4 regions of the Geodermatophilus sp. SYSU D00079 genome follow, and region 1 is predicted to be linked to each of the others. Evidence: predicted binding sites of a transcription regulator. Region 1 holds the regulator's gene; each other region holds the start of a gene.

Region 1 (7,279 bases):
CCTCGTCGACCGGTCGGCCCTGACAGGCCCGACGGACGCCGGCGATGACCTTCGTGCGGTTGAACGGCTCGCTCACGCCGCTGCGCTTCACCACGGCGAGGACGGCTTCCTCGACCGTCGTGAACCGCCGGCCGCAGGCCGGGCACGACCGCCGACGACGGGTGGTCGCGCCCTCGTCGGCCTCGCGCGAGTCGATGACCCGGCTGTCGGCGTTGTGACAGAAGGGGCAGCGCACCGCTCCTCCCCCTCTCCGGCGCGGCTCTCACCCGCCCCGCCGACGAACCGCGGCACGGGCGGCCACCACGCCTCCCCGGACCGGCTGTGGACCCTCCTGGGGACATCCGGTGGACGCCGCGGGGAGAACCTGAGGACCGGTCTGTGGACGGGCTTACATCCGTGCAACTACTAGATGTAGGGGAACCCTAGGACCACCCCCACTAGATGTGCAAGCCGGGACACGCCCCGCGTGTTCCGGTCCGGCTCGCGCGTGACCAGCAGCGTCCTCCTGTCCCAGCCGTCACCGGGACACGCCGCGACACACCGCGCGACGCTCACGCAGTGGCAGGGAATGGGTGTATGGCGGGTCGCCGCGCGGTCGGTCGCGGTACCGGTCGACCGCTCCCGTCTCTGGCGACAGGGCGACGAGGGTCAGGCGCGGATCGAGCCGTCCGGCCGCGGGATGCGGGGGCGGGCGATCCGGTCACCCAGCCGCATGGGCCGGGTCAGGCAGTCGGCCTCGGCGCGCTGCAGCGGCATCGCCGCGGTCCCGCCACCCGGGTGGGACCCCGGCTCGTCGCCCCTCTCGTCGGCGGCGCGGTGCCGGCCGGTGACGGCGGGAGCACGGTGCCGGCCGGTCACGTCCGCGCGGACCGCGGGCTGCTCGGCCGTCACGTCGCCGCCGTGCCGCCGCCGCCGACGCGGCGGCTCGGCACCGGTCGCGACGGCACCGTCACCGGCGGGCCGGAGGCCGGCGACCAGCCGCTCGCGGGCGGCGGCGCGCGTCCAGGACACCGTCGGCGACGCGGCGGCGACGGTGGGCTCCGGGCGCGAGGTGGCGGCCGGCGCGACCGCCTCGGGGAGGCGCAGGTCGGCCAGGTCGGTCCACGACTCCCGGACCGAACCGGCGACGGTGACGCGCACCCGGACCTCGCAGGCGCCGCCGGAGTCGTGCCGCCAGCCCAGGATCACCCCCGGCCGCCAGGCGCCGTCCACGTGGACCTCGACACCCGGCGACTGCTCGGCGAAGACCGCTTCCCGGCGGACCGACATCCCTGACACGCCCCAGACCGTAGGTCGCCGGACGACCACTGACCGTGAACGACCGGGCGCACAAGCTTGACGAACATGGGCCGCGGGTCTTGTCGCTCCCTGGCCCCACGGCAGCGTCCCCGCAGGTGGACGGGCCACCCTGGGCAGCACCGCACCCGGGCCGGCTCCCGGCGCCGCTCACTCAGGGCAGCCGCAACACCTGGCCGGGGATGACGACGGCGCCGTCGAGACCGTTCAGCTCCTCGATGGCGTCGACCACGGCGCGCACGTCCTGCTCCCCCCCGGCCACGTCACCGGCGATGGACCACACGGTCTGCCCCGGCTGCACGACGACACTGCGCTCGCCCACCAGCCGGAGGTCACCGGACCCCCCGTCCAGCAGCGGGGCGACCCACGAGCCCAGGGCCAGCCCCACCCCCAGCGCCAGGACCACCGAGAGGCGGCGGGCCCTGCGGGTCAGCCGCACCCCGGGGCGCACCGGCCGGCCCGCCGGGCCACAGCCACCCCGTGCCGGACGGCCAGGTGCCGACGAGGCCCCACGGCCGGGCACGGGCCGCGTCGGCCGCGCGCCCGGACGGACGCCGCCCGCCGCGCCGGAGCGCCCCCCACCGGCCGGGGCCGGTCGAGTCGGCACCACGGCCGGTCGAGTCGGCACCACGGGCGGACGGGCCGGACCCGCCGCGGGCCGGACCGGCCCCGCCGATCGCGCCGCGCCCGCCACGGATCGAGCCGCCCCGGCTCGCGACGGGGCGGGACCGGCCGCGGAGCGGTGCGGCGGGCGCGGCGAGCCGTGCCCGCCCGGCGCGGGGACCGCCCGGAGGCGGGGCCGCCAGGGCACCTGCACCGCGTCGTCGAACTCCAGGACCGCCTGCTGCACGCCTGCCACGACCGCTCCTCTCACTGATCCGGACCATCGAACAGGTGTTCGACCCGGATGTCTGTGCGATGTCTACCGGATGGCTCCGACGAAAGCCACCGCACCCACCGGCCACTTCGAACACGTGTTTGATCCGATGCGTCCGGCGCGCTACGGTCGCCCGGAAGGACGAGACGCGCTGCGCGGGCAGCCGGCGAGGAGGCGACGGTGGCGGAGAAGAGTGGTGCGTCGGGGAGCCGCCGGAGGGCGGCGGGCCGGCCCGCGACCACCGAGACGGCAGCCGTGCGCACGTTCCCCGACCGGGGCGAGGCCGGCGACGGTCTCACCCAGCGTCAGCGGCGCGTGCTGGAGGTCATCCGCGACTCGATCGAACGCCGCGGCTACCCGCCCTCGGTGCGGGAGATCGGTGAGGCGGTCGGGCTCTCCTCCGCGTCCTCCGTCGCCCACCAGCTGACGGTGCTGCAGAAGAAGGGCTGGCTGCGCCGTGACCCGAACCGGCCGCGGGCCCTCGACGTCCGCCTCCCCGGCGACACCTCCGGAGAGGCCCCGCAGCCGGCCGCGACCGGCTCCGACGAGACCCCGGCCCCGACGTACGTGCCGCTGGTCGGGCGGATCGCCGCCGGTGGTCCCGTCCTGGCCGAGCAGGCGGTCGAGGACGTCTTCCCCCTCCCCCGCGAACTGGTCGGCGAGGGCACGCTGTTCATGCTCAAGGTCGCCGGCGACTCGATGGTCGAGGCCGCCATCTGCGACGGCGACTGGGTCGTCGTGCGTCAGCAGCCGACCGCCGAGAACGGCGAGATCGTCGCCGCGATGCTCGACGGGGAGGCGACGGTGAAGACCTACAAGCGCCGCGACGGGCACGTGTGGCTGCTGCCGCACAACCCGGCCTACGAGCCCATCCCCGGCGACGACGCCACCATCCTCGGCCGCGTCGTCACGGTGCTGCGCCGCGTGTGACGCCCGGCTCGGACCGGTCTGCCGGAGCCTGACGGTCCCGGCGGACCGGCACCCGCGTCCCACCCGGGCAGCCGGGGTCCGGGCCACCGTCCTCGCGGCCCCGACCGGCGCCCGCGGTCGACCCGATCGACGGGTGCCGTGCACGCCGGCCCACCCGCCGGGAATGGGTCAGGTGCGGCGGCGCAGTCTCCCGCCCACCCACACGAGGGCCGTGGCGACCAGCGCGGCGACCACCGCGGCCGGGACCAGCGGGATGCCTCCGTCCGACGTGGTCAGCAGCCCCGGCAAGCCGCCGTCCGACGCCGATGCCGCAGCCGGACCGGCGGAGGCGCTCCCCTCGGGGATCGGGACGACCGTGACGTCGGTCGGCACACCCTCGCCCGCGACGACGACGCCGCTGCCGTCGGCGGTGAAGCTGATCGCCTCCCCCTGGGGCGCGTCGGGCAGCGCCATGCGCACCGGCTCCCCCTCCAGGGCCCCGGCGACGTCCGAACCCGACAGCGGCCACACGTAGGCGTCGGTGTAGGTGCGCAGCGCCACCCGGCTCCCGTCGGCCGACACCGCTCCTCCGGTGACCATGAGCTGCCCGGCGCGACCGACCGGCCCACCGGTGGTGCCGGTGAGCGTGAACTCCACCCCGGCCACCTCGGTGAGCGCCACCGTCCCCGACTCGACCAGCGCGGTCACCGGTCGGTAGACCTTGCTGGCCCCCAGGACCTCCTTGGAGACGAGGTGGGGCGTGCCGTCGGGTGCCAGCAGGAGCGCCTCGACGTCCCGCGGGCCGTCGGGATGGGCCAGCCGGTAGAGCCCCGTGCTGCCGTCGGGCCGCAGCGCGAGCAGCGCCACCGTGTCGCGGGTGCCCTCGTTGTCCCCGGTGTCGGCCAGCCACACCGTGCCGTCCGCGCCGACGGCGAGGTCCTCGGGGTCGTAGGGGTCCACCGGCGCGCTGCGCACCGTGAGCACCCGGCAGGTGGCGTCCAGGACGAACACGTCGATCTGCTGGCCGCCGTCGTTGATCGCCAGCATCCGGTCACCGACCACGACCAGCCCGGACAACTCGGGCAGGCGGGGGTCGGTGATCTGGCACTGCGTCGACGGGCCGGACTGCGCCGCGTCCTCGGCGGACGCCGGCAGGGCGGTACCGAGGACGAGCGCCACCGCGAGGGCGGCCCCCGCCGGACGTCGCCCTACGGCACCGCTACGCGGACGGCCGGCCAGCTCGGGCACCCACCCAGCGTGACAGCACGACTGCGTCCAGCCCGTGAACCACGCCCAACAGCAGGATGCCGACCGACGCACCCACGACGGCGTCGGTGACCCAGTGGAAGTCCAGCGACACCATGGCCACCCCGGTCGCCACGGGGCCCGCGACGCTGAGCAGCCGGAACGTGCGCTGGACGGCGGGGGCGAGCCGGAACTCGACGGCCTGCCAGCGGGCCACGCCCCACATGAGGACGGCGTTGGCCACGTGCCCGGAGGGGTAGGACGCGCCGTCCCGGTAGAAGAACGACCCGGGGTAGGCCGGCGCGGTGCGGCCGGTGCCGTACTTGAACCCGTAGACCACGACGGTCAGCAGGGCGAGTGCGACCAGCACGCGCAACAGCGGGACGACGGTGCGCCGGCGCCAGACGAGGTGGCCGACGAGGACGGCGAGGACGATGAGGATGAAGCCGCGCCCACCGAGCTGGGTCACCGCCCACACCGGCCAGTAGGCGGCGGAGTCCTTGAGGTCCCAGGCGCTGACCACCTCGGAGACCCGCAGGTCCATCCGCTCCAGCGTGCCGCGGCTGAGCAGGTCCACGGTCACGCCCACGGTCACGAGCAGGGCGGTGGTGAGCAGCCACCACGGTGGGCGCCCGGGCGCGACGACGCGCGGGTGCGGCGCGGGCCGGGCGCCGTCCCCGGACAGCTCGGCCCCGGGCCGCCGCTGTACCGCGCCGCTGGTCACGCGCCTCACGGTACCGGCCCGTGACGTGTTCGTGACCTCGCCCGACCGGGCGAGGCGCGCCGGCCGAGGGGCCCCGGACACGCCCGTGGCACCGGCCGGGCGGCCGGTGCCACGGGGTGGGCGACGGTCAGGCGACCGGCGCGCTGAACTCCTCGAGGGCGGCGGAGAGGGCGCCGTCCACCCGCGCGGTCAGGCGGGTGCCCCCGTCCTCGTGCTGCTCGCTGAGGACCTCGCCGTCCCGGTGCACCCGCGCGACCAGGTCGCCGCGGTCGTACGGGACGAGCACGTCGACCTCGACGTCGGGGTGCGGCAACCGGGCGGCGACGATCTCCCGGAGCTGCTCGATCCCCTCGCCGGTGCGCGCCGAGACCCACACCGCGCCCGGCAGCGCCCGCCGCAGGGTCAGGACGTCGTCCTCGGTCATGGCGTCGACCTTGTTGACCACGATGAGCTCGGGCACCGCGGCGGCGTCGATCTCCCCGAGGACCACGTGGACGGCGTCGATCTGACCCAGCGGGTCGGGGTCGGAGCCGTCGACGACGTGCAGCAGCAGGTCGGCGGCGGCCACCTCCTCCAGGGTCGACCGGAACGCGTCGACCAGCTGGTGCGGCAGGTGGCGCACGAAGCCCACCGTGTCGGTCAGCGTGTACTCCCGGCCGTCGGGCGACTGCGCCCGGCGGACGGTCGGGTCGAGTGTCGCGAACAGCGCGTTCTCCACGAGCACGCCGGCGCCGGTCAGCCGGTTGAGCAGGCTGGACTTGCCGGCGTTGGTGTAGCCGGCGATCGCCACGCTCGGGACGGCGTTGCGCCCACGGCTGGACCGCTGCGTGGCCCGCGCGGTCGCCATGCCGGCGATCTCCCGGCGCAGCTTGCTCACCCGCGCGCGGATCCGCCGCCGGTCGGTCTCGATCTTGGTCTCACCGGGACCGCGGGTCCCGATGCCGCCACCGCCGGCGACGCGGCCACCGGCCTGGCGGGACAGCGACTCACCCCACCCACGCAACCGCGGCAGCATGTACTGCATCTGGGCGAGCTCGACCTGCGCCTTGCCCTCCCGGCTCGACGCGTGCTGGGCGAAGATGTCGAGGATCAGCGCGGTCCGGTCGACCACCTTGACCTTGAGGATCTTCTCCAGCTGGTTGAGCTGGCCGGGCGTCAGCTCGCCGTCGCAGATCACCGTGTCGGCGCCGGTGGCGGCCACGATGTCGCGGATCTCCGCCGCCTTGCCCGACCCCACGTAGGTGCCGGCGTCGGGCTTGTCCCGGCGCTGGCTGACCGCCTCCAGGACCTGCGACCCGGCGGTCTCGGCCAGGGCGGCGAGCTCGGCGAGGGAGCGGTCGGCGTCGGCTTGCGTCCCCTCGGTCCAGACCCCGACCAGCACGACGCGCTCGAGGCGCAGCTGGCGGTACTCGACCTCGGTGACGTCGGCGAGCTCGGTGGACAGGCCGGCGACCCGGCGCAGCGCACCGCGCGCCTCGAGCTCGTAGGAGCCGGTCGTGTCGTCCGGCTCGTCCCACTGGCCGGCGGGTGCGGGACGGGTCGACTCGTCGACGGGGGTGGGCCGCAGGGCCCGCTCCCCGGCGTCGTCCGAGACGGCGCGGTTCTGTGCTGTCGTCATCGTCTCCAGCGTGGCACGGCCCAGCAGACTGGGCACCTGAGTTGTCATCGCCGGGTACAACACCGCGGCGCCCCGGGACCATCCCGGTGCAGGTGACGCGTGGCCGGGGCCGGTCCGGGTAGGGGCGGACGACGACCACGCGAGGAGGCCACAGATGACCGAGAGCGGCAGCAGCAGCCTGGGCGCGAACGAGGAGATCGACGACCCCGGCCGCGACCCCAAGGGCCTCAACCCGCCGCGCAACCCCCTGTCCGGCGGCCTGGGCAGCACCACCGGCGGGCCGGACCAGGACAGCGGCCGCGGCGAGCCCGAGGGCAGCCCCGGCACCGCCGGTGAGTCGATGATGCCGGAGGCGCCGGAGGAGTCGGGGAACACCCGGGGCTGAGGCCGGGCCCCCACGGGGCTGCCGGTGGGCCACCCCGGGGTGGTCAGCTCCGGAGCCACTCCGGGGTGAGCTCACCGGCAGCGACCACGACCGCCGGACCGGTCAGCACCGTCGTCGTCGCGTCGACGGTGACGGTGAGCCGGCCGCCGGGGACGTCGACGGTCACGGTGCCGGTCGCCGCGCCGCCGGCCTCCAGCGCCGCCCACGCCGCGGCGCAGGCGCCCG
Region 2 (7,279 bases), on a different contig from region 1:
GCGCCGGCGACCGCCGCCCCCGACAGGACCCGCAGCAGCCGGCCGCTCACCGGCGCGGGGACCGGCGGGCCTGGACCGCCAGCGCGACGAGCACGGGGACGGCGAGGACGACGCCCCACGCCGCCGAGCCGGGGAGGTCCAGCCAGCCGGCGTGCGCGAGTGCACCCCCGAGGGTCATCCAGGCCAGGGCGAGCAGCGGAGCACCGTCGCCGATGCGGGGGGAGGTGCCGGTGACCAGCCGGTCCAGCAGCGTCATCAGGACCAGCCCGGCCAGCAGCCAGCCGGCGAGGTTGGTCAGCGGCACCGTGTCGATGCCCGGCAGCGACGGCTGCGGGTGCGCCCACGTCCAGTAGCCGGCCTGCACCATCTGGGGGTCGAGGACGACGTCCCAGGCGGCGAAGACCGCCGCGGCGACGGCGACCCGCGCCGGGCGGCGGCGGGACGGGCGCGCCCCGCGGGTCAGCCGGGCGGCGAGCAGCCAGCTCGGCCAGGCCATCATGAGCCACGCCAGCGGCACCAGGAACGGGACGCCGAACAGCGTGGGCCCCAGGTCGTCGCTGTAGGCGTACTGCCCGTACGGGACGCCGGTGGCCAGCCCGACGGCCTCGAAGGCCACGGCCGTCGCCGCGGTGACCAGCAGGACGCCGGCGCCGGCGCGGGCACCCCGGCTGAGCCCGGCGTGACCGACCGACAGCGCGGCGCCGAGCAGCACGATGGTCCAGCTGACCGCGTTCCGGGCGCCGCCGTCGGTGAGCGGGTAGGAGACGGCGACCAGCACCACGAGCCCGGCCAGCGCCCAGGGCACGAGCCCCGCCACGCCGGCCGACCGCGGCACCGCCAGGGTCATCTCCGGCTCCGCGCCCGGCGGGCCGCCCGCCCGGCCGCCGCCCGCACCCGGGCGGGCAGCCGCCGGTCGGCCAGGACGACACCGGCCGCCGTCCGCCCCGAGTTGCCCGACACCCCGCCGCCGGGGTGGGTGGAGGCACCGGCCAGGTAGAGGCCGGGCAGGCCCGGGACCCGGTAGCCGCCCAGCGCCGGCGTCGGCCGGAAGGCGAACATGCTGGCCAGCCCCATCTCCACGTGCATGACGTTGCCACGCAGCAGGGACAGTTCCCGTTCCAGCAGCACGGGGGTCTGGACGTACAGCCGCTGTACCGACGCCGCGAAGCCGGGCGCGTACCGGTCGACGGCCGCGACGAGGCGCTGCGCCTCGGACTCGGCGAGGGCGTCCCAGTCCGCGCCGTCGGCCGGCGCGTACGGGTACCACTGCCCCCACACGGTGACCACGTGCTGCCCGGGTGGGGCCAGGGTGTCGTCGGTGGCGGAGAAGCACATGGCCAGGGGCACCGGTTCCCGTGGCAGCCGGCCGGCCCGCCAGTCGCCGTGCGCGGCGGCCAGCTGCGCGCGGTCGGTGCACAGCAGCTGCAACCCGCCCTGCGCCAGCTCCTGCGGCACCCCCGGGTAGACCGGCGGGGAGTCGGTGAGGGCGCGCAGGACCAGCCCGAAGCCGTTGCCCAGCGGCGGGTCGGCCTCGGCCAGGGCGGGTGGGGCGTGGTCGCCGGCCAGGTCGCGGGTGGCCAGCACGTGGCAGGCGGCCACGACCACGGGTGCGGCGATCCGCCGTCCCGACGTCGTGCGCACGCCGGCCACCCGGCCGTCGTCGACCAGGAGCCCGGCGGCGCCGTCGCCGAGGGTGACCCGCCCGCCGTCGGCCTCCAGCCGGCGGCGCAGGGCGGCGGTCAGGCCGCCGGAGCCGCCGACCGGGTGCCCGGGCGGGACGTCGTGCAGCAGGGTCGCCCAGGCGACCATCGCCGCGGTGCCCGGCTCGGACACCGGGGGACCGGACTGCGCGCCGAACCAGGCCAGGGCCGCCTTGAGCCGCTCGCTGGTGAACCAGCGGTCCAGCAGCGCGTCGCCGGACCCGAGGAAGTCGACGGCGAGGTCGCCGCCGGGCGTGCGCGGCCGCCCGTCGGCCGGGGCGCCCAGCGGCCAGAAGGACCGGAGCAGCCCGGCGGCGGTGGGCCGGCGGCCGAAGGAGGCGACCACCGCGCGGCTGCGGGGCGCCCAGACCTCGACGAAGCGCCGGTAGGCGGCGGCGTCGGCGGCGCCGCACGCAGCCGCGATCGAGGCGCAGGTGGCGTCGAGGTCCACGGAGAGGACGAGGGGCCGGCCGTCGGGACCCGGGGCGCCGGGGCAGGGGGCGGGGGCGAATCCCCAGGGGTCGCAGTCGAGGTAACGCAGCCCGTGCGCGGCCAGGTCGAGCTCCTCGACGATGCCGCTCTGCCGGATGATCACGTGCGCGCTCGAGCCGCGGTCGACGCGGACGCCGGGCCACCGCTCGACCGTGGAGACCGCCCCGCCGAGCACCTCGTCGGACTCGACCACCTCCACGGCCAGCCCGGCACGGGCCAGGTAGCAGGCGGCGACCAGCCCGTTGTGCCCGGCGCCGACGACGACGGCGTCGACGGTGGCGTCGCCCCTCACGCGCGGTCGGAGCGGGGCGCCGGGGAGGGCAGCGGGAGGCGGGCGCCGAGGATGGCGAAGGGCCGCGAGTCGCCGGGGAAGTGGTGGTTGCGGGCCAGGTCGACGAAGCCGTCGGCGTGGTACAGCCGGAAGGCCTTGGTGTCGTTGTCCGGGGTCGACAGCAGCGCCGCCGGGTAGGGCAGGTCGGCCAGCAGGGCGTGCAGCAGCCGGCGGCCCAGCCCGCGGCTCTGGTGGTCGGGGTGGACGTGCAGCTCGCAGACCTCGAAGGCGCCGGGCAGCCACCGCTTCGCCGTCCGTCGGTCCAGTGCCGCGCGCACCTGGTCGTGCCACCACTGCCCGGGGGCCACCAGGTAGCCGTAGCCGAACCCGACCAGCTGCTCGCCCTCGGGGGTCGCGACGAAGGCGCCCACGGCCCGGAACCCGGCCCGCTCGGTGTGCTGGATGGCGTAGCCGTACCGGCCGGCCACGACCGACGGCGAGTACCCCATGGCCGCGCCGTAGATGGCCAGGGCGTCGTGCATGTGGTCGCGCAGCCACGTGGTGGGCAGCTCGGTGACCCGGGCGGCTGGGGTCGTGCCCGTCACGGGGAGACCACCTCCACCGGGGCGACGGGGCCGTTGCCGACCTCGGCGGCCGTGCCACAGGTCAGGCGGAGCAGCTCCTCGTAGGTGGTGGGGAAGACCGCGTGCGGGTGACCGGCCGCGGCCCAGACCCGCTCGTGACGGGCCAGCTCGATGTCGACCAGCGTGCCGATCGGCTCGGGGTGGCCGATCGGGGCGACGCCGCCGATCGGCTGCCCGGTGTGCCGGCGGACGAACTCGGGTGAGCCCGGCCGCATGCCGGGGACCCCGAGCAGTGCGGCGACCTGGGTGACGTCGACCCGGTGGGCGCCGCTGGTGAGCACGAGCAGCGGCGTGCCGTCGACGTCGAAGACCACGCTGTTGGCGATCGCACCGACCGGGACGCCGAGCTGCGCGGCGGCCGCGGCGGCGGTGCGGGCACTGTCGGCCAGCTCGCGCACCTGCCCGGCCGCGCCCGACTCGGCGAGGAGCCGGGCGATGGCGGCCACCCGCGGGTGCTCGGGTCGGCTCATGGAGTCGATCCTGCCATTGGCGCGGACCGCCCGCCGCCGCGCGAGCTGCGGCGTCCCCCCATGCCCGCGCGTACCGCTTGACGCCGTCGGCGGTGTCGGGTCTACTCGTCGTCGTTCGAACACGCGTTCGAACGACGAGCCGGCCTCCCACCGCACCTGGGTCCTTCCCCACCCGGTGCGGTGGGCCGGGGCCGGCCGGGCGGCGCAGAGCGGTGGGGAGTCAGTCATGAGCCGGGTGCTGGGTGGGGTCGGCGGTCGGGTCGGCGAGGAGGTGCAGGTGGAGCGGGGGCCGCTCGGCCCGGCACAGTTCTGGCGCGGGCAGTCGCGGTACGTCGTGGGGGAGCTGCTGGACTCGTGGGTCGAGACCGCGCCCTGGTGGGACGCCGGGGTGGCCGGTGGCGCCTCCGCCGAGCTGGTCGCCACCCGCGAGGTGTGGCGGCTGGAGGCGGTCCGGGCCGGGCGGTCCCGGATGAGCTTCGCCGGGGTCTTCGACCTGTCCTGGGACCCGACGGCCAACCGGTGGTCGCTCGTGCGGGTGCACGACTGATGGGCGCCGCCCGCGTCATGGCCGACCAGCTGCCCCTGCCCCCGGCGCTGCCCCCGGCCGCCGTCCAGTTGCTCGGCCAGGCCACCCGGGCGCTGGCGGAGGCGGCAGCGAGCACCGACGCACGGCAGCGCTACGCCACCGCCCACCTGGGTGCGCTCCGCGCCGCCGCCGCGGTGCTGGCCGCCCGCACCCGTCCGGAGGGCGGCCGCCGCCGCCCGCGCAGCGCCTGGGTGCTGCTCGGTCAGGTCGCCCCGGAGCTGGGGGAGTGGGCCACCTTCTTCGCCGCCGGCGCCGCCAAGCGCGCCGCCGCGGAGGCCGGGCTGTCCCGGGCGGTCACCGAGCGCGAGGCCGACGACCTCGTCCGCGACGTCCGCGCCTTCCTCGCCGTGGTCGAGAGCAGCCTGGGCAGCACGCCCGAGCCCGAGTCGCCCCGTCGGGCGCGCCCCCGGGTGGTCGGCGGCTCCGAGCACCGTCGCCGGAGGTGAGCGCCGACCCCTTCGTCCACCTCCACGTCGCCTCGGGCTACTCCATGCAGTACGGGGCCAACCACCCGGCCGACCTGGTGAACCGGGCCGCCGAGCACGGCATGCGCGCCCTGGCGCTGACCGACCGGGACGGGCTCTACGGCGCGGTGAAGTTCGCTCTCGCCTGCCGGGCGGCCGACGTGCGCCCGGTCTTCGGGGTGGACCTGGCGGTGGTCCCGTCGGTCGACTCGACCGTGCCACCCGCGCTGGCGCCGGCCCTCGGTGAGGGGCACCCACCCGGGCTGACCCGCGCACGCCGGCCGGAGGCACCGGCCGGGCGCGCCGGCTCCGGGCGCCGCGTGCCGGCCCGCGGCGGGGCCAGCGTCGACCCGCGGCTGCCGCGGGTCACCTTCCTCGCCCGGGACGGCGCCGGCTGGCGCTCGCTGTGCCGGCTCACCAGCGCCACCCACCTGCGTGGCACGCGCGGGGAGCCGGTGAGCTCGCTGGCGCTGGCCGCCGAGCACGCCACGGGGCTGGTCGCGCTGCTGGGCCCGGACTCACCGGTGGGGCGGGCACTGGCGGCCGGCCGGGCCGACGTCGCCGCCGCGCGGCTGGCGGCCTGGCGCGCGGTCTTCGGCGCCGGGTCCCTGGTGCTGGAGGTGGTGCACCACCGCGGCCGGGGCGACCGGGCCCGGGCCCGGGCGCTGATGCGCTTCGCCGCCGCCGAGGGGGTGCCGGTGGTGCTCACCAACGCGGTCCGCTACGTCGACGCCCTCGACGCGCCCACTGCCGACGTCCTCGACGCCGCGCGACGGCTGGTCCCGCTCGACACCCGGCACGTCGACCGGCGCACGGCCGAGGGCCACCTGAAGTCGGGCAAGGAGATGGCCGAGGTCGCCGAGGAGCTCGTCGGCCCCGACCGCGACGCGGTGCTGCGGTTGCTGGAGCGCACCGCCCGGCTGGCCGAGCAGTGCGCCGTCGACGTCCGGGCCGACCTCGGCATCGGCACCGTCCGCTACCCCGAGCTCGACGTGGTCACCACCCCGGCCGAGCAGGGGATGAGCCCGTCACAGGTGCTGAGGGCCCGCTGCGAGGCCGGGCTGGGCCGGCGCGGGATGGCCCTGACCGAACGGGTGCGCGTGCGGCTGGAGGAGGAGCTGGGGGTCATCGACGCCCTCGGCTACCCGTCCTACTTCCTCACCGTCGCCGACGTGGTCGACCTCATCACGAGCTTGCGGGTCCGCGCGGCGGCGCGCGGGTCGGGGGCCGGCAGCCTGGTCACCTACCTGCTCGGCATCTCCGACGTCGACCCGATCCGCTACGGCCTGCTGATGGAGCGCTTCCTCTCCCCGTTGCGCCACCAGCTGCCCGACATCGACATCGACGTGGAGTCCGCGCGCCGGATGGAGGTCTACGACGCGGTCATCGACCGCTTCGGGGCCCACCGGGTCAGCTGCATCTCGATGATGGACACCTACCGGGTGCGGCACGCCATCCGGGACGTCGGCGCCGCGCTGGGGCTGCCCCCGGCGGAGATCGACGCCGTCGCCAAGGCCTTCCCGCACATCCGGGCCAACCAGGTGCACGCCGCGCTCAAGGACCTCCCGGAGCTGCGGGCCAGCCGGCTCGGGTCGCGGCGGGCCGGCGGGTCCGGGGACCTCGACCTGCTGTTCGACCTCGTCGCCCGGCTCGACGGCCTGCCCCGGCACATCGCCCTGCACCCGTGCGGGGTGCTGCTCTCCGACGCCACGCTCCTCGACCGCACCCCGGTGGAGAACAGCTACCTCGGCTACCCGATGAGCCAGTTCGACAAGGACGACGTCGAGGAACTGGGGCTGCTCAAGCTCGACCTGCTCGGCATCCGGATGCAGTCGGCGATCGCGCACGCCCTCGACGAGGTGGCCCGGGTCGACGGGGAGACCGTCGACATCGACGCGGTGCCCCGCGACGACCCGACGACGTTCGAGCTGATCCGCAGCACCCGGACCCTCGGCATGTTCCAGATCGAGTCGCCGGGCCAGCGGGAACTGGTCGGCAAGTTCGGGCCGCAGACGTTCGAGGACATCATCATCGACATCTCGCTGTTCCGGCCCGGGCCGGTGAAGAGCGACATGGTCACCCCCTTCCTCATGGCCCGGAACGGCTGGCGGGAGACGGTCTACCCGCACCCCGACCTCGCCTTCGCCCTCGAGGAGACCGCGGGGGTGGTGGTCTTCCACGAGCAGGTGCTGCAGGTCGTGGCGCGGATGACCGGCTGCACCCTCGCGGAGGCCGACGAGGTGCGGCGCGCGCTGGGGGAGCGCGACGCCCACCCGGAGGTGCGTGCCTGGTTCGTGCCGCGCGCGCTGGCCACCGGCTACCCGCCGGAGGTGGCCGAGCAGGTCTGGGAGGTGCTGGTCGCCTTCGGGTCGTTCGGGTTCTGCAAGGCCCACGCCGCGGCCTTCGCCCTGCCCACCTACCAGTCGGCGTGGCTCAAGGCGCACCACCCGGCGGCCTTCCTGGCCGGGGTGCTCACGCACGACCCGGGCATGTACCCCAAGCGGCTCATCCTCGATGACGCCCGCAACTTCGGCGTCCGCGTGCTGGGCCTGGACGTCAACGCCTCGACCGGCTCCTACCGCGTCGAGCGGCTGGACGGGGTGGACGAGGACACGGGCCCGTCCTGGCGGCGGCCGGAGTGGATGCCGGCGT
Region 3 (7,279 bases), on a different contig from region 1:
GCCGGGACGGGGCGTGGGAGGCGGCCTGGTTCGCCGGCGCCGGGCCGCACAGCGGGACGCCGTTCGAGTTGGTGGGCGCCGCCGGGGTCGCCGTCGCGGTCATCGGGCTGTGCCTGGTCCTCGCCGACCTCCTCCCGTGGCCGACCTGGCCGGTCGCCGCCGTCGGGTCGCTGGCCCTGTCGGTCTACGCCGCGCAGCTGGTCGCCATCTGGCTGCTGGACCTGCCCGTCCGGCCGGGCTGGGACGTGTGGGTGCGCTTCACCGTCACCGCCCTGGTCGTCGCGACGGTCTGGCGGCTGCGTCTCGGGCGGGGTCCGCTGGAGCGGCTGCTGACCTGGAGCTCGACGCGGGCAGCCGGGCCGTAGCCTGGGCAGTCGTGCCCGAGACCCGCGTTCCGCTCATCGGCGTGCTGGCCCTGCAGGGCGACGTCCGGGAGCACCTGGCGGCGGCACGGGCGCTGGGCGCGACGGCGGTGACCGTGCGCCGTCCCGAGGAGCTGGCCGGCGTCGACGGCGTGGTCCTCCCCGGCGGCGAGTCCACGACGATCGGCAGGCTGGCCGACCGGTTCGGGCTGCTGGGGCCGCTGCGCACCGCCCTCGCCGGCGGGCTGCCGGCCTACGGCTCCTGCGCGGGGATGGTCCTGCTCGCCGACCGGCTGCTCGACGCCCCGCCCGGTCAGGTGACCGTCGGCGGGCTCGACGTCACCGTCCGGCGCAACGCCTTCGGCCGGCAGGTGGACTCCTTCGAGTCGGAGGTGGCCCTCGAGGGCCTGGCCGGGGGGCCGGTGCACGCGGTGTTCATCCGGGCTCCGTGGGTGGAGCAGGCCGGACCGGGGGTGCAGGTGCTCGGGCGGGTCGTCGGCGGCCGGGCCGACGGTAGGATCGTCGCGGTCCGCCAGGGGAACCTGGTGGCCACCAGCTTCCACCCCGAACTGACCGGGGACCGCCGGGTGCACGCGCTGTTCGTCGACATCGTCCGCCGTCACCTGGACCAGAGGGCCGGCGTCTCCGCCGGGTACGAGAGGGGTACCGAGCCGTGAGCGGCCATTCCAAGTGGGCGACGACGAAGCACAAGAAGGCGGGCATCGACGCCAAGCGCGGCAAGCTGTTCGCCAAGCTCATCAAGAACATCGAGGTGGCCGCCCGCACCGGGGGCGGTGACCCCGCCGGCAACCCGACGCTGTTCGACGCCATCCAGAAGGCGAAGAAGAGCTCGGTGCCCAACGACAACATCGACCGGGCGGTCAAGCGCGGCGCGGGCCTGGAGGCCGGTGGCGTCGACTACCAGGGCATCACCTACGAGGGCTACGCCGCCGGCGGTGTCGCCGTCCTCATCGAGTGCCTCACCGACAACAAGAACCGGTCGGCGATGGAGGTGCGCACGGCCATGACCCGCAACGGCGGGTCGATGGCCGACCCGGGGTCGGTCGCCTACCTCTTCTCCCGCAAGGGCGTCGTGGTGGTGCCGAAGACCGACACCGCCGACGAGGACACCGTGCTCATGGCCGTGCTCGACGCCGGGGCCGAGGAGGTCCGCGACCAGGGCGACTCGTTCGAGGTCGTGTGCGAGCCGGGCGACCTGGTCGCCGTGCGCACTGCGCTGCAGGACGCCGGCATCGACTACGACTCCGCCGAGGCCGGGTTCGTGCCCAGCGTGACCGTCGAGCTCGACGAGGAGGCGGCCGGCAAGGTGTTCCGCCTCATCGACGCCCTCGAGGACTGCGACGACGTGCAGAACGTCTACGCCAACTACGACGTGTCCGACGAGGTCCTCGAGCGGGTCGGCTGAGGGCACCCTCCCGCGCACCCCGCGCGCCCGGGGTGGGCCCGCGGACGGGCGGGGAGGCGTGTCCTCCCTGATCCGTCGGCGGCGGCGGTTAACCTCGGTCGAACACCAGTTCGGCCGAAGGGGGGCGCCATGCGGGTGCTCGGGATCGACCCGGGCCTCACCCGGTGCGGGTGGGGCGTGGTCGACGGGCGGCCCGGCGCCCGGCCGGTCGCGGTCGGCGTGGGCGTGGTCCGCACCGCCGCGGAGCTGGACCTGGAGCTGCGGCTGCTGGAGCTGCACACCGCGGTGACGGCACTGCTGCGCGAGCACCGGCCCGACGTCGTGGCCATCGAGCGGGTGTTCACCCAGAACAACAAGGGCACCGCCACGGGCACCGCGCAGGCGGCGGGTGTCGCGGCGCTGGCCGCGGCCCAGGCCGACCGCCCGGTGGCCTGGCACACCCCGAGCGAGGTCAAGGCCGCCATCTCGGGCAGCGGCCGCGCCGACAAGGAGCAGGTGACCCTCATGGTCACCCGCGTGCTGGGGCTCGCGTCCGCGCCGAAGCCCGCCGACGCCGCCGACGCCCTGGCCCTGGCCGTCTGCCACGTGTGGCGGGGCCCGGCGCAGCAGCGGCTGCGGGTGGCGGCGCTGGCCGGCGGCATCGGCGCCCCGGTCCGGTCCAGGACGTTGCCGCGGTGGACGGGCGTGTCGCGGTGAGCGGCCCGGGGAGCGGACCGGGCACGACGGGAGGAACGCAGTGATCGCGAGTGTGAGCGGCCGGGTCGCGGCCGTCTCGCCCGACGGCGCCGTGGTCGAGGTCGGTGGCATCGGCCTGGCGGTGCAGTGCACGCCGGGGACGATCGCCCGGCTGCAGGTGGGGGAGAGCGCCCGGCTGTCGACCAGCCTGGTCGTCCGCGAGGACTCCCTCACGCTCTACGGCTTCGCCGACGACGACGAGCGCCAGCTGTTCGAGCTGCTGCAGACCGCCAACGGCGTGGGCCCGCGGCTGGCCCAGGCGGTGCTGGCGATCCACCCGCCGCGCGAGGTCCGCCGGGCGGTCTCGATGGCCGACGTCAAGGCCCTCATGCAGGTGCCCGGCATCGGCAAGAAGGGCGCCGAGCGGCTGATCCTCGAGCTCCGCGACCGGCTCGGTGCCACCACGACCGACACCCAGCTGGACGGGCCGGCGGCCGCCGGGTTGCCCGCGGTCACCCCGGTGGCCCCGTGGCGGGACCAGCTCGCCTCGGCCCTGGTGGGGCTGGGCTGGACGAGCAAGGAGGCCGACGGCGCCGTCGCCGCGCTGGCGCCGATCGCCGATGAGCAGGTCGTGGCCACCGGGTCGGTGGAGGTCGCCGTCCTGCTGCGGCAGGCGCTGCGGATGCTGGGCCGGCCGTGAGCGGGCCGTTCGACCGGTCGCTCCCGGCGGCCGACGCGGGGGCCGGCCGCTACGACCCGGTGACGGCCGAGGCCGGTGACGAGGAACGCGTCGTCGAGTCCGCGCTGCGGCCGCACTCCCTGGCCGACTTCATCGGCCAGCCCAAGGTGGCCCGCCAGCTCGACCTCGTCCTGGAGGGTGCCAAGCGGCGCGGCCGGCCGCCGGACCACGTGCTGCTGTCCGGGCCCCCCGGGCTCGGCAAGACCAGCCTCGCGCTGATCATCGGCTCGGAGCTCGGCACGGCGGTGAAGATCACCAGCGGTCCGGCGATCGAGCGCTCCGGCGACCTGGCCGCCATGCTGTCCAACCTCGGTCCCGGCGACGTGCTGTTCATCGACGAGATCCACCGCATCGCCCGGCCGGCCGAGGAACTGCTCTACATGGCGATGGAGGACTTCCGGGTCGACGTCGTCGTCGGCAAGGGGCCCGGCGCGACCGCCATCCCGCTGGAGATCAACCCGTTCACGCTCGTCGGGGCCACCACCCGCGCCGGCCTGCTCACCGGCCCCCTGCGCGACCGGTTCGGGTTCGTCGGGCAGATGGAGTTCTACGAGCCGGCCGAGCTGCAGCAGGTGCTGGCCCGCAGCGCCTCCCTGCTCGGTGTCGAGCTGACCGAGGAGGGGTCGGCGGAGATCGCCGGGCGCTCCCGTGGCACGCCGCGGATCGCCAACCGGCTGCTGCGCCGGGTGCGCGACTTCGCCGAGGTCCGGGCCGACGGCCGGGTGACCCGCGAGGTCGCCGAGGCCGCGCTGGCCCTGTACGACGTCGACCACCTGGGTCTGGACCGGCTCGACCGCGCCGTGCTCGAGGCGCTGGTCATGCGCTTCGGCGGCGGCCCGGTCGGCGTCGCCACGCTGGCGGTCGCGGTGGGTGAGGAGCCGCACACCGTCGAGGAGGTGTGCGAGCCGTTCCTGGTCCGCGCGGGCCTGCTCGCCCGCACACCGCGCGGTCGGGTGGCCACCGAGGCCGCCTGGCAGCACCTGGGCCAGCCGGTGCCGCGGGGTGGTGTCCCGCTCGGGCGCGTCACAGCAGACCCACAGGCCCCCGAGCCGTCGTCAGAGACCCTCTTCGACGCCTAGACTGCGGAGCGCTGGCGCGCAACCCGTCCGGCCGCGGCCGCGCGCGTCCCGCCCGGTCGCCGCGCCCGGAGGTCTGCGTGCCCCGCAGACCGACGCACCCGAGCGGTTCCGTCCCGGACCGCACCCACCGCGCCCGCACCGCGCGGTAGAGAGGCACATCAGTCGTGGAGCAGTACTTCCCGCTCGTCCTCCTGGCCCTGGCCTTCGTCCTGCTCATCGTCCTGCCGGCCCGGCAGCGCAAGCGGATGCAGGCACAGGCCCAGGCGATGCAGGAGTCGCTGACCCCGGGCACGCCGGTGATGACCACCGCCGGTCTGCACGGCACGGTCGCGGGCCTCGGGGACACCACCGTGGACCTGGAGATCGCGCCCGGCGTGGTCGTCACCTTCGCCCGGCAGGCGGTCCTCGAGGTCCGCAAGCCGGCCGTCGCCGACCCGACCGCCACCGACGGCCCCGCCCTGCCCGGGGACGAGGCGACCGGCCCGGCCGACGGCGGCCCGGCCGGCCGCGCCCACTAGGCCGGAGCGCCCCGTGGCCCAACGCCAGCTCCCCGCGCGCCGGTACTTCGGCGCCTTCCTCCTGATCGTGGCCGTCCTCTACGGCCTGGTCTTCTTCACCGGCGACACCCGCACCCCCCAGCTCGGGCTGGACCTGCGCGGCGGCACGACGGTCACCCTCACCGCGCGCACCCCCGACGGGCAGGCGCCCGACCCCGAGGACCTCGAGCTGGCCCGCCAGATCATCGAGCAGCGGGTCAACGGCCTCGGTGTCGCCGAGGCCGAGGTGGTCACCGAGGGCGACGCGAACATCGTCATCTCCGTCCCCGGGGACGACGGCGACCAGGCCCGCGAGCTGGGCCAGACCGCGCAGCTGCGGTTCCGCCCGGTCCTCGCCGGTCCGGAGCCCGTGACCCCGGCGGAGGAGGGCGCCGACGCGGCCGAGCCGACCGACGGCGCGGCACCGTCCGACGCGGCCACCCCGACCGACGCTGCGGCCCCGACCGACGCCGCGGCGGACCCCGCCGTCCCGACGACCGACGCCGCCCCCAGCGACGCCGTCGAGGATCCGGCGCTGGACCCCGACGCGCCGCCGATCACGCAGGAACAGGCGCAGGCGGCCTACGCCACCCTCACCTGCGACGGGGAGACGACCGGCGCGGTCGACCGCTCCGAGGACCACGTCGCGGCCTGCTCCGAGGACGGCACCACCAAGTACCTGCTGGGGCCGGCCATCCTCGAGGGCACCGACATCGTCGACGCCAGCGCCGGCACCCAGTCCGCCACCGGCGAGTGGGTCGTCCTGCTGGACTTCAACGCGACCGGCCAGGAGACCTGGGCGACCTACACCGCGGCCAACGTCGGCAAGAACGTCGCCTTCACCCTCGACGGCCGGGTCGTCTCCGCCCCGACCATCCAGGGCGCCATCAACGGCCAGACGACGATCACCGGTCAGTTCGACCAGACCAGCGCCGAGCAGCTGGCCAACCAGCTGCGCTACGGCGCGCTGCCGCTCACCTTCGAGCAGGCCACCGCCCAGTCGATCTCCACCGAGCTCGGCGCCGAGCAGCTGCGCGCCGGCCTCATCGCCGGGGCGATCGGCATCGCGCTGGTCTTCGTCTACGCGCTGCTCTACTACCGGCTGCTGGGCCTGGTCATGATCGCCAGCCTGGTGCTGTCGGCGGTCGTGGTCTACGGGGTGCTGGTCCTGCTGGGCCGGCAGATCGGGTTCACGCTCAGCCTGGCCGGGATCGCCGGGTTCATCGTGTCGATCGGCATCACCGCGGACTCGTTCGTCGTCTACTTCGAACGCCTCAAGGACGAGATCCGGGAGGGCCGCACGCTGCGCTCGGCGGTGCCCCGCGCCTGGGTGCGGGCCCGCCGCACGATCCTGTCGGCCGACGCGGTGAGCTTCCTGGCCGCCGCGATCCTCTACGTCCTGGCCATCGGCGACGTGAAGGGCTTCGCGTTCACCCTGGGCATGTCCACGGTGCTCGACCTCGTCGTCGTCTTCCTCTTCACCCACCCGCTGATGGCGGTGCTGGCCCGCTTCCGGAGCTTCGGCAGCAGCCGCTTCTCCGGCCTCGGCGGCAACCTCGACCGGCCCGGGCGGCCGGCCGGCCGGCGGCCCGCCGGCGACCGGCCGCTGGTGGCCGCCACCAGCGGGGCGAGCGCCACCGCGCACGACAGGAGCGACTCATGACCGGCCGCGACCAGCGTCCCGAGGACGACGAGCTGCCGGTGGGCACCGACGCCGACGAGACGCAGGACCCCTCCCGTGCGGCGGACGACGCCGCAGCCGCGGCGGACGACGCCGCCCTGGAGGAGGCCGGGCTGCCGCACGAGGGTGAGCCGGGCACCCGCCGTCCCGACCGCCGGGCGTCGCTGGCGCACCGGCTCTACAACGGGGAGGCGGGGCTCGACGTGGTCGGGCGCAGCCGGCTCATCTACCGCATCACCGCGGTCGTCCTGCTCCTGTGCCTGGCGGCCATCGTCCTCCGCGGCTTCAACTTCGGCATCGACTTCGCCGGCGGCAACAGCTTCCGGCTGCCGGGCACCGAGCAGCAGCTGACCGAGGTCCGGGAGGCGGCCGAGGACGCCGGCGCCGACGTGGCCAGCGCCCAGGTCGTGGGCGGCAACACGGTGCTGCTGCGCACCGGCGCGCTGGACAACGACGGCGAGCGGGCGGTCGTCGACGCGGTGGCCGACGCCGCCGGCATCGACCCGGCCCAGGTGAGCCCGGAGTCGGTGAGCGCCGAGTGGGGCCGCGACATCACCGACCAGGCCGTGTTCGCCCTCGTGGTCTTCCTCGTCGCCGTGACGCTGTTCCTGGCCGTGCGCTTCCAGCCGAAGATGGCGATCGGGGCCATGGCGGCCCTGGTCCACGACATCGTGATCACGGCCGGCGTCTACGCGCTCATCGGCTTCGAGGTCACGCCGTCGACGGTCATCGGGTTCTTGACCATCCTCGGGTTCTCCCTCTACGACACCGTCGTGGTGTT
Region 4 (7,279 bases), on a different contig from region 1:
GGACGGCGTCGCCGGGCTCACCGAACCAGAAGTCGTAGTCGGCGACGCCGGTGGTCGTGCTGTTCTTGACGAAGTAGTGGTTCCCGCGCCGCACCATGAGCGTGTCGGTGGTGACCGGGCGCAGGGCGTCGGCGGCGCTGGTGTCGCCGTCCCAGTTGCCCACCAGGACGGTGTCCCCGGGGTCGCCGTAGGCGAAGACGGAGTCGGCGACGCCGGTGGTCACGTCGTTCTTGACGTGGAAGACGTTGCCGCGCCGGACGGCGAGGGTGTCGGTGCCGTCGCCGTCCCAGTCGCCCACGAGCACGGTGTCGCCGGGGTTCCCGTAGGCGAAGCTGCGGCCGCCCTGCCCGCGGATGGTGAAGGTGTTGCCCCGCCGGACCATCGCGTCGTCGCGGCCGTCGGCGCCGAAGGAGCCGTCGGGACGGACGAAGTCGCCGAGGTACACCTCGTCGCCCGGGTCGCCGAACCAGTACTGCTCGACCGCGACGCCGGAGGTGTTGCCGGCGCCGGAGAGGAAGTAGTGGTTGCCCGCCCCGCCGACGGGGTCGCCCTGGGCGGACGCCGCCGGGACGCCGGCCCCACCAACGCCGACGGCCAGGACGACGGTCAGCGTGCCCAGCCGCCGCAGCGTGCCGCCCGGGCGCGGGGAACCGCACCCGCGCGCTGTCGCGTCCATCTCGCCGTTCTCCCCGTGGTTCCACCGTTCCGGTCGCACCGGCGGCAGGTGGTCGTGCCGGCCCTGGACGCGTCATGGGCCCGCAGCGGGGCCCACCCATCCGGCACGGCGCCACGTGCCCGAACGGCGGGGACACGTCCGACGACCCGCTGCCGGGCTCGGCCATGGTGGCACGGACGCCTCGCGACACGGCGCCGACACGACCGAGTCCCGATGGCGGGCGGACGACCCGCCCCGCGCTCAGTACGGGGGCGGGGTGCTGACTGCGGTGAGGCCGGCGGGGGTGGTGACGGTGAGGGTGCCGTCGTCGGTGAGGTGGTGCCTCCAGCCGGGGGCCTGGTGCTTGCCGCGGTGGTGGATGGTGCAGTAGCCGACCAGGTTGGCCGCGCTGGTGGGGCCGGCGGGCCAGGGGCGGGAGTGGTCGAGCTCGCCGCTCCGCGGGACGCGGCGGCGGCAGCCGGGGAAGCGGCAGCGGCGATCGCGGGCGCGGACGAACCGGTCGAGGGCGGCGCCGGGCCGGTAGCCGGCGGCCGGGCCTGGGGCACGCAGGCCGGGCCGGCCGGTGAGGTCGTGGCTGCAACCCTGCGGGCGGCGGCGGCAGGGCGGGGTGCCGCAGTGCGCCGCGCGGCGCAGGCCGGGTGCATCGGTGAGCGCCACCAGCGCACCGGTGAGGGCGTCGGTCAGGGCGATGCGCGGCCGGTCGGCCAGCCCGCCGCCGGCGGTGGCCGCGAGCAGTCCGGTCAGCTCGTCGCGGGCGGTCTCGGTCGCGGCGCCCAGGGCGGCGAGCGCGTCGGGCGCGGCGGAGACCGCGCCGGCGGGGCTCGCGGTCCAGGCGGTCTCGTCGGCGCTGTCGGCGGCGCGGGCGGTGCCCACCATCCGCCGTGCACGACCCAGCGCCTGCTGGGCGGTGTGCAGCGCGGCACCGGCGTCGTCGACCGCGCGGTCGGCCGCCGCCCACCACTCGACCCGCTCCGGTGGTGCCGAGGTGGCCGGATCCGGATCAGGGGCGGGATCGGGCGGCGGAACCCCGTCCGCACACCCATCGGTGCCGGCCGGAGCGCCGAGCCCGCCGGAGGAGGACCAGTCGGCTGCGGCGTCGGCGCCGGTCCGCTGCTCGTCTGCGGCCGCCTCGCTGCTGCGGTCCGGTTGACCGCCGTCGGGCCGGTCGGGTCGTGGCTCGGGTTCGCTGTGGACCTCCTCGCCGAGGACGCGCCGCTCGAGTTCGGCCCACCAGCGCTCGAGTTCCTCCTGCTCGGCCTGCTGCCACGGGAGCTCCGCCGCGTCGACCGTGGCGTCGCGTGGGCCTGCGCCGAGGGAGTCAGCGGCGGTCACCGCGCGGGTGGAGGTGCCCGCCGAGGCGGCCGCCGGGGAGCGCTGACCGGCGACGGCGCGCAGCAGTTGGCGGACCATCTCCGCCGGGACGACCTGGCCGTCGACCTCGCCGGGGGTGTCACCGCCGAGCAGCGTGCCGATCGAGGCGACCACGGTGAGCAGGACCTGCACCGGCGGCAGGTCGCTCTCGCCGGGACGCAGCACCAGGTCCAGCAGGCAGTCGACCATCCTCTGCCCGCGACTCCGCCCGTCCCCGGGATCGGGATCCAGGGCGTCGGCGCAGGCACCCAGCGCCCGGTACAGCGCCTGCGCCTCGGGCATCGTGCAGACCACGGTTAGCGCCGCCATCCCCTCGGTCCGCTCCGGGCGCAGGCTGATCCCGCGCTCGCGCAACGCCGCCGCCAGCCGCCGGGCGGCCGCGCGGGCATCGCGCTGGAGCACCACCCGGCGGGCCTTGGCGCCCAGCTGCGCCGGGGTGGTCACCGACCGGCCGCCCATCCAGGCCAGCAGCTCGCCCTCCACCTCCGCCCGCAACCGCTCGTCGGCGATCGGCGCGACCTTGTCCAGCAGGTGCCACAGGTGGCCCGTGTGCAGGACGCCGGTCTCCAGGGCGGCCAGGGTCGCCGGCAGCCGGTGCACCAGCGTCAGCGACCGCTCCAGCAGCTCCTCGGCCGCCGCCGCGGTGATGCCCAGCGCCAGCGACAGCTCCGGCGCCGCCCACTCGCTCACCGCCCGTAGCACCTCGGGTCGCGCGGCCCACCGCTCGGCGCTCATCGCGCCGGGCTCACCCTGCTGGCGATCGACGCACGCCGGCCGCGACGCGGCGAACTCCGCCACCGCCCGGGCACGCACCGCGGTCTGCCGCCCGATCTCCCGGTCCGCCGCCTGCACCGCACCCAACGGCCCCGACGCCCAACCGACCGCTGGCACGCGGAGGGCAGCGCCGGGCGATCCGCCCGACTCGACCCGGTCCGCCGCAAGCTCCACGGTTTCGATCATATGTTCGAATCGACACGTGCCACAACGCCTGTGGACAGAGAACTGCAGCTCAGCCGCGTGGAGCACCCATCACGGGAGTCGGGGCGGCAGGATCGAGAGGCCTCCCGCGTCTCACAACCGCCGGTAGTTGGTCGGCGCGTTGCGCGGACCGAACCGCGGGGCGCGCGCGACGCCGCCGGCCAGCAGCAGCCGCACCACCCGCTGGCGCTGGCCGCGCCACGGCTCGAGCAGGGCCATCATCGCGTCGTCGTCGGTGCGGGCGGCGCCGGTCAGCGCGAAGCCGACCTGGTTCTTCAGGTGGTAGTCGCCGTAGCTCACGGTGTCGGGGCAGCCGAACACCCGCTGCACCACCTCCGCCGCCGTCCAGACGCCGATGCCCGGCACCGACTTGAGGCGACGCTGCAGGTCGGCGCAGTCGACCGCCACCTCCGGCTCCAGCCGGGAGGCGACGCCGGCGACGGCGCGCAGGGCGCGGCGGCGGGCGCCGTCGAGGCCGCAGCGGTGCCACTCCCAGTCGGTGACCTCCAGGACCCGCCGCGGGGTCGGGATGACCTTCATCCCCTCGGGCGCAGGGCCGGGGGCGGGCTCACCGGCCAGCCGGATCAGTGCCCGCCACACCCGGTGCGCCTCGACGACGGTGACCTTCTGCTCCAGGACGGCGGGGACGAGGGCGTCCCAGGTGCGACCGGTGCGGCTCAGCCGCAGCCAGGGCGTGGTGCGGTGCAGCCGGGTGACCAGCGGGTGCCCGCCGGGATCCAACTCATCCGGCCGGTCGTCGGCGCCGAGCCAGCCGGGCACCGCGGCCCCGGCGCGCTCGGCGCCGGGGCCCCACGCGGTCACCCGCACCTCCCCGGCGCACACGACGATGCGGACGGTGGCCGGCCCGTCGACGGTGCTCACGGTGCGCCAGGTCGCGCCGTCGACGTGCCGCAGCGTCGGGTCGCCGGCGCTGCGCTGGTGCGGGAAGAGGGTCCGGCGGAGGTCCAGCGGCCAGTCCGGCCGCCAGACGTCGGTGAAGACCGGCGCCTCGAGGGTCGTGCTCAGGTGGTGCTCCCCGGGGAAGAGGGACGGACTGTCAGCGCGGCGCCATCCGGAGCGCGCCGTCCATCCGGATGACCTCGCCGTTCAGGTAGCCGTGCTCGACGATGTCCAGGGCCAGCTCGGCGAAGTCCGACGGGCGGCCCAGGCGCTTGGGGAAGGGTATGCCCGCCGACAGGCTCTGACGGGCCTCCTCGGGCAGGCTGCCGAGCAGCGGGGTGTCGACCAGGCCGGGGGCGATGGTGCACACCCGGACGCCGACGCCGGAGAGGTCGCGCGCCGCCGGCAGTGTCATGCCGACGATGCCGCCCTTGGACGCCGAGTACGCGATCTGCCCGATCTGCCCGTCGTAGGCCGCGATGGAGGCGGTGTTCACCACGACGCCGCGCTCTCCGTCCTCCCCCGGCTCGGTGGCGGCCATCGCGGCGGCGGCCAGGCGCAGCACGTTGAACGTGCCGACCAGGTTGACCATCACGGTGCGGACGAACGGGTCGAAGTCGTGCGGCACGTTCCCCTTGCCGACGGTGCGCTGCGCCGTGCCGATGCCGGCGCAGTTGACCGCGATCCGCAGCGGCCGGTCCTTGCCGGTGGCCTCGGCGACGGCCGCCTCCACCGACGCGGGGTCGGTGACGTCGGTGCGGACGAAGGTGGTGTGCCCGCCGAGCTCGGCGGCCAGCTCCTTCCCGCGGTCCTCCTGGATGTCGAGGATCGTAACGGCCGCCCCGCGGGCGACCAGGGCGCGGGTGGTGGCCTCGCCGAGGCCGGAGGCGCCTCCGGACACGACGGCGGCGACGTCGAAGCTCTTCATGCTGCGGACCCTAGCCGTGCGCGGGGCCGACGGTCCGCCCGCGCGGCGGGGCGGGCACGGGCACCCCCGTACCCTGCGAAGGGGTATCTCCGAGAGAAGAGGCAGGGCATGTTCGAGACGCTGACCGGGGACGTCCAGGGGCCCCTCGAGGTCAAGGGTTCCGTCAAGGTCGAGGGAACTGTGCACGGTGGTGCGGTGGTCACCGGCCGGTTCGAGCTGAACGGCACCTGCAAGGGCCCGCTCGAGGTGCGACTGGACGGCCAGGCCGAGGTCCGCGGAATCGTCGAGGGCGACGTACACGCGCGCGGCGGGAAGCTGCGGCTCAGCGGCGTGGTGAAGGGCAAGCTCGGCGTCAAGGAGGGTGCGGACGTGCTCGTGGCGGTCGGCACCGTGCTCAACGGCCGCCAGCTGCTGCCCGACGGCTCGTTCAATCCTCTCCCGGGCGAGGGCACATACCGCATCCCTCGGGACGCCGCGATGCTGCGCCCCACCCAGAACGGCCCGTGGACGCCGGCGGAGTGAGCCGGCCGCCGCGCTGACGCCCCCGCCTCGGGGGGACAGCGGCACCCCGACGAGAAAGAGGGCGGTTCCCCTGAAGGGACCGCCCTCTTCGCGTCGGCGGGTCAAGCCACCCGAACCGGACACATGCCCTGTCGGCGAACTAGCGACCGCCCGTCTTTCGTCACGCGACATGTCGCTCTGTGAGACATCGCACACCGCACATCCCAGGAAACGTCCGAACCCCCGCTCGGACCGGCAGGTCCGAGCGGGGGTCCGTATGTGGCGGTCGGGCGCAAGGAAGAACACGGCGACCCCCCGCCCGCCGCAAGGATGTGCGGAACCCCCGTCCGTGCCCGGAGGCACGGACGGGGGTCCGACGGGTTACTGCGGTGGTGCGGTGCCGCTCTCAGCCCGAAGGCTCAGTGCGACGTGGGTCGAGGATCAGCCGAAGTTGCGACGGACACCCAGGCCGTCACCGGTGATCTGCAGCGGCTCGCCGGTGCCCTCGTAGGTCGGGTCGCCGTCCTCGTCGAGGATGACCTCACCCTTCAGGTGCTCCATCACCGACTCGCCACCCTTGTAGGCGGGCAGCAGTTCCCCGCCGACGTAGGTGAGCTGCTCGCCACCCTTGAAGTAGATCGGGTCGGACTTCTTGTCAGCGTCGAGGTCCGCGACCTTCTTGGCGTCCACAGACTTCGCCGTGTAGGTGTACCGGTCCTCGTCGTCCATCCCAGCGGCAACAGGGGCCCAAGCGAAGTTGGCGGCATCCGAGACCTCGAGGTCCTGGAGCTTGGCCCACTCGGCTCGCGCCGCCGTGGCCTTGTCCTCAGCGTCCTTCGCCGCGGCGTCGGCGTCGGCCTTCACCGTCGGGTTCGGGGAAGCCTTGACGCGCTCCGCCTCCCACGCAGCCGCCTTCTCCACCGCAGTGGCGGCCGCAGCATCAGCGTCGGCCTGCGCGGTCTTGGCCACGCCGTACTGAGTGTCGACAGCCGCGCTGACGTAGCGCCAGGTCGGCATGACCTGGCCGGCACGGGCCACGACGGCGTCCCCGGCCTTAGCCCGGTCAGCGGCGTACTTGTCGGCTGCAACGTACTCCGGAGCCGGCAGCGCCGGCGGGGTCGGCGTGGTGAAGACGACCTCGCCGTCCTTGTCCAGCTTGTAGTCGGCAGTCGACTGCGTCAGGACCGTGTCACCAGCGCGAGGACCGAAGTTGCCCGCGACAGCAGCCGGGACATCGACGTAGGTGGCGAGCTCGCCATCAACGCGGACGCGGAGCTCACCCTCGCGGTGGACCTGGGTCCAGCCCTTCTTGACGCTGTACTTGTTCGACTTGCCGGCCAGGTCGACATCAGGGTAGTTCTTGTTGTCAGCGTCGAGCTGGCCCCAGGTCATGGGCTTGCCATCCTCGCCACGCTTGTACGAACCATCCTCGAGCACGACCAGGTCGTCCTTGTGGTGGATGATCTCCGTGCCGTCAGCGGCGTAGGTCAGCTCCGTGCCGGCAGCGTCCACGCGAGGCTCACCGCCCCGGTAGGTCACCCGGTCGCCGGTGACGAAGACCTTCTCCTCGCCGCCCTTGGCCGTGACCGGCTTGCCGGTCACCGGGTCCTTGACGGGCTTGCCGTCGACCCAGTTGATGATGGTCTCACCAGCCTCGTAGGTGGCCGCCTTGTCCTCGTAGTAGGTGGCCTCGCGCACCTCGTCGATGATCGGGTCACCGTTCTCGTCGACCATGTCGGTCGGCAGGGAGACGACGAAGACGTTGTCGTCCGGGTTGCCGTAACCGAAGACGCGGTCGGTCTTCAGCGGGCCGGAACCGAGCTCGGAGGAGAGGTGGTACTCGAAGCCGCGCCGGACAGCCAGCTGGTCAGCACCGTCGCCACTCTTGCTCTCAGCGGCGTTCGACCAGTCGCCGACGAGGATGG

The links. The regulator LexA, encoded in region 1, represses DNA repair genes until DNA is damaged. The targets are predictions, from matches to a motif close to TCGAACANNTGTTCGA.
Region 2: a site for LexA is predicted at 3,693-3,708, ahead of ACI79E_RS10045 (DUF6504 family protein). Genes of this name have one in related genera too.
Region 3: a site for LexA is predicted at 1,887-1,902, ahead of ruvC (crossover junction endodeoxyribonuclease RuvC). Genes of this name have one in related genera too.
Region 4: a site for LexA is predicted at 3,000-3,015, ahead of ACI79E_RS04690 (DUF222 domain-containing protein). Genes of this name have one in related genera too.

Annotation. Positions count from the first base shown of each region.
Region 1 covers NZ_JBJGZS010000013.1:62,825-70,103, forward strand. The annotation lists gene nrdR (transcriptional regulator NrdR) at 1-235, opposite strand, end outside; gene ACI79E_RS12690 (hypothetical protein) at 649-1,278, opposite strand; gene ACI79E_RS12695 (LysM peptidoglycan-binding domain-containing protein) at 1,451-1,747, opposite strand; gene lexA (transcriptional repressor LexA) at 2,354-3,103, shown strand; gene ACI79E_RS12705 (hypothetical protein) at 3,272-4,261, opposite strand; gene ACI79E_RS12710 (phosphatase PAP2 family protein) at 4,302-5,051, opposite strand; gene hflX (GTPase HflX) at 5,179-6,669, opposite strand; gene ACI79E_RS12720 (hypothetical protein) at 6,824-7,054, shown strand; gene dapF (diaminopimelate epimerase) at 7,098-7,279, opposite strand, start outside.
Region 2 covers NZ_JBJGZS010000009.1:86,865-94,143, reverse strand. The annotation lists gene ACI79E_RS10070 (glycosyltransferase) at 1-50, opposite strand, end outside; gene ACI79E_RS10065 (carotenoid biosynthesis protein) at 47-847, opposite strand; gene ACI79E_RS10060 (phytoene desaturase family protein) at 844-2,484, opposite strand; gene ACI79E_RS10055 (GNAT family N-acetyltransferase) at 2,481-3,068, opposite strand; gene ACI79E_RS10050 (YbaK/EbsC family protein) at 3,065-3,577, opposite strand; gene ACI79E_RS10045 (DUF6504 family protein) at 3,804-4,124, shown strand; gene ACI79E_RS10040 (SAV_6107 family HEPN domain-containing protein) at 4,124-4,609, shown strand; gene ACI79E_RS10035 (DNA polymerase III subunit alpha) at 4,606-7,279, shown strand, end outside.
Region 3 covers NZ_JBJGZS010000006.1:12,868-20,146, forward strand. The annotation lists gene ACI79E_RS07450 (heparan-alpha-glucosaminide N-acetyltransferase domain-containing protein) at 1-365, shown strand, start outside; gene pdxT (pyridoxal 5'-phosphate synthase glutaminase subunit PdxT) at 377-1,039, shown strand; gene ACI79E_RS07460 (YebC/PmpR family DNA-binding transcriptional regulator) at 1,036-1,788, shown strand; gene ruvC (crossover junction endodeoxyribonuclease RuvC) at 1,918-2,484, shown strand; gene ruvA (Holliday junction branch migration protein RuvA) at 2,525-3,163, shown strand; gene ruvB (Holliday junction branch migration DNA helicase RuvB) at 3,160-4,281, shown strand; gene yajC (preprotein translocase subunit YajC) at 4,446-4,799, shown strand; gene secD (protein translocase subunit SecD) at 4,813-6,480, shown strand; gene secF (protein translocase subunit SecF) at 6,477-7,279, shown strand, end outside.
Region 4 covers NZ_JBJGZS010000003.1:204,944-212,222, forward strand. The annotation lists gene ACI79E_RS04685 (SGNH/GDSL hydrolase family protein) at 1-676, opposite strand, end outside; gene ACI79E_RS04690 (DUF222 domain-containing protein) at 917-2,899, opposite strand; gene ACI79E_RS04695 (DNA-3-methyladenine glycosylase family protein) at 3,119-3,907, opposite strand; gene ACI79E_RS04700 (SDR family NAD(P)-dependent oxidoreductase) at 4,083-4,853, opposite strand; gene ACI79E_RS04705 (hypothetical protein) at 4,962-5,375, shown strand; gene ACI79E_RS04710 (hypothetical protein) at 5,796-7,279, opposite strand, start outside.